DNA from 2 places in the Paenarthrobacter sp. PAE-2 genome. Region 2 is predicted to be linked to the other one. Evidence: riboswitches for the same ligand, from Rfam matches in the RefSeq annotation. Region 2 holds a riboswitch; the other holds the start of a gene.
What was found. A riboswitch is a leader RNA that binds a small molecule or an ion and turns the genes downstream of it on or off. The one in region 2 is predicted to bind cyclic di-AMP.
Positions count from the first base shown of each region.

Region 1 (3,403 bases), on a different contig from region 2:
GCCACCCCGGCGGCGGCAGCGATCGAGGAATCTGCGGCCGATTGGTTGCTTGACTTGCTGCACTTGCCCGCTACCTCCGACGTCGGCTTCACCACGGGCGCCACGACCGCCAACTTCGTCGGGCTTGCCGCGGGAAGGCAGCACCTGATGGACGAGGCCGGCTGGGACTTGGAAGGCCTCGGCCTGTCCGGGGCGCCGAGGATCACGGTGTTTGCTGGGCGGGAGCGGCACGCTGCGGTTGACCTCGCTTTGAGGTATCTGGGCTTGGGGTCGTGCGTTCCCGTGGACGCAGACAGGGAAGGCAGGATCCTGCCCGACGCGCTGGAGGACGCCATGGGAGAGCAACCCGGCCCGGCGATCGTATGCCTCCAGGCGGGCAACCTGCACTCGGGTGCCTTCGATCCCATGGCTGACTCCATCGCCGTGGCCCGCGACCGTGGTGCGTGGGTCCACGTGGACGGCGCCTTTGGTTTATGGGCGGCTGCGAGTCCCAAACTGCGGGAACGCTTGGCAGGTGTGGAGCTCGCCGATTCCTGGGCCACCGATGCCCATAAGACACTCAACGTTCCTTACGATTGCGGTCTGGCAATCGTGGCCCGCCCCGAAGCCATGAGGCGGGCCTTCAGCGTTCATACGAGTTACCTGATAGCGACGGATGCCGGGCCGGGGGATCCTTTCGAGAAAGTTCCGGAGATGTCCCGCCGCGCCCGCGGTATTCCGGTGTGGGCTGCCCTGCGCCAATTGGGCCGGAACGGTGTCATCGACATGGTGGAGCGGCTGGCCGAGAACGCGCGGGCGCTCGCTGACGGCCTATCCTCGATCCCCGGGGTGGAAGTGCTCAATGACGTGGTGTTCACGCAAGTCTCGGTGACTTTCGGGAGCGACGAACGTACGCGCAGGATCACCCAGCGGCTCATGGCAGAAGGCGCCGTATGGATGTCAGGGTCTTCCTGGCAGGGCCGGGATATCCTGCGGATCTCCGTCAGCAACTGGTCCACGGACGACGCGGATGTGGCGGCGTCCATCGCAGCCGTACGCGCTGCGGTGGAGCAGGAACCCGAAGCCTAGTTAAACGCCAAAGCCGCCCCCGTTTCCGCCATCCGCTCCAGTAGGTACTGGTGCGTGTGGGGGCAACGGGAGCGGCTTCTCAGGCAACGTCCGGGTTTAGTACCAGTTGTTGGCCAGGTGGAATGCCAGGGCTGCCGACGGCGAACCGTAGCGTTCCTTGATGTAGTTCAGGCCCCACTTGATCTGGGTCTGGTAGTTGGTCTGCCAGTCAGCACCGGCGGAAGCCATCTTGCCGGCCGGCAACGACTGGACAATGCCGTAAGCACCGCTGGAAGCGTTGGTGGCAGTGGTGCGCCAGTTCGATTCCTTTTCCCACAGCGTGTTCAGGGCGGTCATTTCACCCGGACCCCAGCCGTAGTTGGCCAGGATGCTGGCAGCGTAGGCCTTCGCAGCGGCAGGATCGTCAACGGCCTTGGGGGCGGCAGCGGCGGCAGCAGCTTCTGCAGCAGCCTTGTCCGCAGCGGCCTTGGCGGCGGCGTCGGCTGCAGCCTTCTCAGCGGCAGCCTGGGCAGCAGCAGCCTGCTCGGCGGCGGCCTTGTCAGCTGCAGCCTTTTCGGCGGCAGCCTTCTCCGCAGCAGCCTTTTCGGCGGCGGCCTTGGCAGCTGCGGCCTTTTCAGCAGCGGCGCGCTTGGCGGCCTCAGCCTGGGCAGCGGCCTCAGCGGCAGCGTTCTCGCGGGTCTGCGGGTCCACCTGGACCGAAGCCTGGGTCTGTGCTGCCTGGCTCATCTCCGGAAGGTTGAACGCGGCGTTTGCGGCCTGCCCGAGCGATGCAACGCCCAGCGCGGCTGCGACGACGCCGGCTGCTACCGACATGCGGTGGCCGGTCCTGCCCTGGCGGGCAGCGTTCTTCAGGACATTCTGCGACTTGGTCAGGTGAGCGTTGTTCTCGTCACGGTGACGCGCCTCATGGCGCGACTGATCCTTGAATTCAGACATGCGTGATTACCTCTCAGCGCCTGCGGAGTTAGCTGTCGGGTTCGGATGAGGTCATCCGGCCGCGCGTGTAGCTGCGGCTTCACCCCAAGGGCCGGCGCAATGCCTGGCCCGGAGACTCTGGGTCCCCCGTCTCTGCCTCGAAATCAGAACGGAACTCCGGGAAGTGGCAGAGCTCGGCGCATCCCGGGTGCGGGCCAATGTTGGGGCGACCCACTCGTTCGACGGTACAGGAGGTTCAAGCGAAAGTCACATTTAGGTAACAGAGATCACGACGCCGGTGCGTCGCCTTGCCGGATTCGCCGCGCTTGGGATGTGCCCTAAGGAAGTGCGGGTCAGGATGTGCCACGGCGCCGCGATCATCGGGGCACTGAGCTGCCCAGGGGTTCGCAGGTGGCAGTCGAAGCCTTCTAGCAGATTGGAAGCCTGAATAACGAGCTTGGCGTCCGCTTCGATTGGACAGCATCCGTTTCAGATCGTGAGATTCCGCTGGTCGGGCGCTCGCGGGAATCCAGAGGGGCATCATGTCCCATTGATCGAAGAAAGTTCAGTCAGAACGCATTATTTCTGCCCTTGACCGAACAAAACCGCATTCATTTTTGCAATCCGCTGAATTGTGATTTGCGGCACAATACTCGCGCTTATCTCAGAATGTGGACGTTTCCGCCCTTTGTTACTTGCGTGTTGCCATTGTTACGTTGCACACTTCCAATGTGAACAAGAACTCAACAGCACCTGCAGCCGCAGCAATCTTCTCCAGCACACCCGCTGGCGACGAGTCCCGCTGTTGTCGAATGCAAGCCTAACTTCCCACCCCAGAAAAGTTTCAGGCATTCGCCCCCTAGCCCACCGTTGGGCGCCCCTCCCCAAACTCATTGCGGGGACACCAGCATTCGAAGCCGCGATGACGGCTATTCACTTTTGAGGTAAGCACTCCATGTCAGTTGCATCCGGATACGTCCACATCTCCGTCCGTAACGCCAACAAGGCCGCTTCCAACGCCGGCCTCCGCCCCGGTTTCGGTAACCGCCCCGGTTACGCACCCGGTGCCCAGGCTGCTGCCCAGCAGGCTCCGGGCTACGTTCCCCAGGGCTACAACCCGAACTCCTACGGACAGTTGCGCGCCGTGCCTGCCGCTACCGAGCCCGCAGCCATGACGGCACCCACTCCGGTGGTGGCCCAGTCCGAGCGTCTCCGGCCCGTGGCCAACGACAACGTAGCCCGCGGATTCGTGCTCTACATGGGCATTGACGAAGAGACCGCAGCTGCTGCCGGGACCTCCATTGCCAAGCTGGCCCAGGAAATCCGTGCTTACGCCCAGTCGCTCGTGACCGGCGCGGAAAGCTATGCCGCCGTCGCCGTTGCTCCCGCCAGCGCACCCGGGTCCGCGCTCGACGTCGTA
Region 1 covers NZ_JAPDNV010000021.1:44,900-48,302, forward strand. The annotation lists gene OCL88_RS13770 (pyridoxal phosphate-dependent decarboxylase family protein) at 1-1,068, shown strand, start outside; gene OCL88_RS13775 (hypothetical protein) at 1,165-2,004, opposite strand; cyclic di-AMP (ydaO/yuaA leader) riboswitch at 2,010-2,163, opposite strand; gene OCL88_RS13780 (winged helix-turn-helix domain-containing protein) at 2,939-3,403, shown strand, end outside.
Region 1: linked by a shared signal. The riboswitch ahead of OCL88_RS13775 (hypothetical protein) and the one ahead of OCL88_RS15645 (NlpC/P60 family protein) in region 2 are both predicted to bind cyclic di-AMP.

Region 2 (3,403 bases):
CGCAGTGTCACTCATGCCTGATTCCGCCACGGAGCGAACCACCACGGTGGTGATCGGAGCCGGACTCTCAGGCCTCGCCGTGGCCAGCGAACTCAGCCGGTACGGCGTGGGTTCGATCGTGGTGGACGGCTTCGGCCCACTCGCGCAGACGGGTCCTTCCGTGCATACCGGCATGCTGCAACGTTGCGAGGTTGCCGATCCCGCTTCCATGCTGGAACGGAACCAGATCCTCCGCCACCTGCGGAACTACGCGGCCAGTCACCACCTGGATGTACGCAACACCACCAAGGCGGTCCGGCTGGACCTGCTCGCGGCTGCGGAAACTCCCCTCGCAACCCCTCGGCAGTGGGCCGTCCACACAGCCCACGGCATTCTTCTTGCCGACCACGTTGTGGTGACGCGTTGCGCACAGAGCCAGCTGCGCAAAATGCTGGCCGAGCTGGGCATTGCCGTTGGTCAGAACCTCGTGGCCGCCATGCGCGCGGTGGGCATGCATCTGGTGGGAGTGGGAGAACTCATCACGCCAACCCCCAAGGAAGTCCTCCGCCAGGCCAAGGCGGTGGGACAGGCCATCTCTTCGAAGGTGGCACTTCCCGCAGCGCCCGGCCTCGCGATCGCCTAAGTCCGGGCCAACCCCAACAGCGCCACCAAGGCAGCCCTGAAACAGGGCCCTTGAAGCAGTGGCCTTAGACCAAAAAGCTTTAAACCAAAAAGGCCGGCACCCCGGGAGGACAAAGCCTCCGGGGGTGCCGGCCTTTTTGTGAAGCGTAAGGCTTATGCGCCGGCGCGGACGTACGTGAGCGGGCCGGTTGCGGTCAGCCAGCTGATCGGGTGGATGCCGGTCTGGTTACCGTTGATGCCACCGGAGATGGCCTGGCCATTGCCGATGTAGATGGCAACGTGGCCGGACTGGACAATCATGTCACCGGGCTGGGGATCGCTGACAACCTTGCCGTAGTTCATGAACTGCATGGGTGCAAGGTCGCCCACCGGGATACCTGCGGAGCCGAGGGCCTTTTCGACCATGGCGGTGCAGTCCTGCATGACACCGATCTGGGCGTAAGCCGAGGCAACCATTGCTGCGTTGACGCCGCCAACAGCGGGTGCCGGGGCAGGTGCTGCGGGAGCAGCAGCGGCAGGTGCCGAAGCAGCAACCGTGGCGGTAGCGGCAGGAGCTGCAGCAGCCTTGGCTGCTGCCTTCTTGGGAGCCTCAACAACAGGGGCCGGCTTTTCGATGACCGGTGCTGCTACGGAAGCAACAGCGGGACGCTCGAAGTTGACTGTGGCCGTTGCTGCGGCAGTGACAACCTTGTTGGGGGTTTCGGCAACGGTTTCAGCAACCGTGGCGGGGCTGGAGTCCCGCTGGACCGGAGCCTGTGCCGGAGTTTCGGCAGCGTGTGCAGCAATGGAACCGGTCAGGACAAGACCCGAAGCTGCAGCGATGACGGCTGCCTGGCGGCCAGCGCCTGAAGCGTTGCTGGCAACTGCCTTGGAGATGGAGATGAACGGATTGGGGCGTACGCTGTCCGCCTTACGACGGCCGCGAAGAATGCGTGAAGACATGAAAAAGCCTCTCCCGATGCCTGCGAGGTTAGCTGTCGGATTCGGATGGGAGTCACCCGGCCACTATCGACCGCTGTTCAGCGGAAGCTTCGTGGCTTCACCCCAAGGCGCGCTCAATGGCGGCCTAAAATGGGTTCCCCGTCTCTGCCGTAGGTATGTCTGCGAACGGATTCCGACCTGCGGCAGAGCTAGGCAATCAGGCCGGAAGTGCACCGAATGCGGATCGGGCACAGGTACTACCGTACGCGATGATCACGGCAAAGTCACATTTAAGTAACGAGAAGTGCGCGTCGAGCGTGTCGCAGTAACCCTTTCGAGATTTTCGCAGGTATGTAGAAAACCCCGTCATTCCGCGGATTTATCGCCCTCGGCATCATTGGAGGCAGCCAATTTCCGACGGGCCGTAACGGCCAGGAAAATAACGAGCGCAACAGCTAATGCAGCAAACGCCACGATGCTCCACGGGAACGGCTGGGAGGCGTCCGGAGCCGGTTCGCTGACGGGGGTTCCGGGGGCCGCAGTTCCCGCACTCGGAACCGTGCCCGAACCTGCCTGGCCCGACGCGGACGGCGAGGCTCCCGCGGTGGCCCCCTCCGACGTCGTGCTTCCTGCTGTTGCCGTGAACGTAAAGGTGCCTTCGATGGGGTGCGAATCGGAGCTGACGACGCGCCAAACCACCGTGTACTGGCCCGCCGGAGCGCCGGGGCGCAGTTTTTGGACCGCCTGGTTGTCGATGATTTGCACGGCGCCGTCCGCCCAGTTCTCCCCGCCCGCTGTCACCGACATGCCCGAACCAATAGCCAGTGGCCGGTTATTGAACGTGACGGAGACCGACGCCGGAACTTCCGCCACCGTGGCTCCGCTGGCCGGACTCGTGGATTCTGCGACGTCGTGCGCCGATGCCGGGGCGGCCCCGGAAAGCAGCGCCGAGGCGAAGGCGAGGGCAGCAACGACGGCGGCCAGGAGCGGTCGGATGGTGCGCATGGGGCGGTTTCTCCTAATGTTGGCTTCCTTACAGACTAGGCGAATCGTCAGGTCTCCCCGCACGGGCGGGCATAGGATTTGAGAGCACACTCACACGATCCCCGGAGACATCCATGCTTAAACAGGGTTCTGCAATCGACCGCTACTTCAAGATCTCCGAACGTGGATCCACATATTCGCGGGAAATCCGTGGCGGCTTCGCGACCTTCTTTGCCATGAGCTACATCGTGGTCCTGAACCCCCTCATCCTGTCGGGGGCTGACTCGAGCGGGGCATCGCTGGGCTTCACGGCCGTCGCCGCCACCACGGCCTTCGTGGCAGGCATCCTGACCATCCTCATGGGTGCCTGGGCCAAGCATCCCTTTGCCGTAGCCACGGGCCTGGGCGTCAACGCGTTTGTGGCCGTCACTGTTGCCTCGCACCCGGGCCTGACATGGCCGGACATGATGGGTCTGGTGGTCCTCTCCGGCCTGACCATGCTGATCCTCGTCCTCACCGGATTCCGGACCGCCGTCTTCAAGGCCGTCCCCGAGGCGCTCAAGACCGCGATCGTGGTGGGCATCGGTCTCTTCATTGCGCTGATCGGCCTGGTCAACGCCGGCTTCGTACGCCGCATCCCCGACGCCGCCGGAACCACCGTTCCGCTGGGCCTGGGCGTGGACGGCAAACTCCTGGGCTGGCCGACGCTGGTGTTCGCGGTCGGCCTGGTCCTCACCATCGCGCTGGTGGTGCGCAAGGTACGCGGTGCCATCCTGATCGGCATCATCGTCTCCACCGCGCTGGCTGCGATCCTTGAATTCACCCTGCACATCGGCCCGAGCAACGACGGCACCACCATCAACCCCCGCGGCTGGTC
Region 2 covers NZ_JAPDNV010000028.1:35,562-38,964, reverse strand. The annotation lists gene OCL88_RS15650 (FAD-dependent monooxygenase) at 14-622, shown strand; gene OCL88_RS15645 (NlpC/P60 family protein) at 775-1,563, opposite strand; cyclic di-AMP (ydaO/yuaA leader) riboswitch at 1,567-1,729, opposite strand; gene OCL88_RS15640 (copper resistance protein CopC) at 1,909-2,547, opposite strand; gene OCL88_RS15635 (NCS2 family permease) at 2,661-3,403, shown strand, end outside.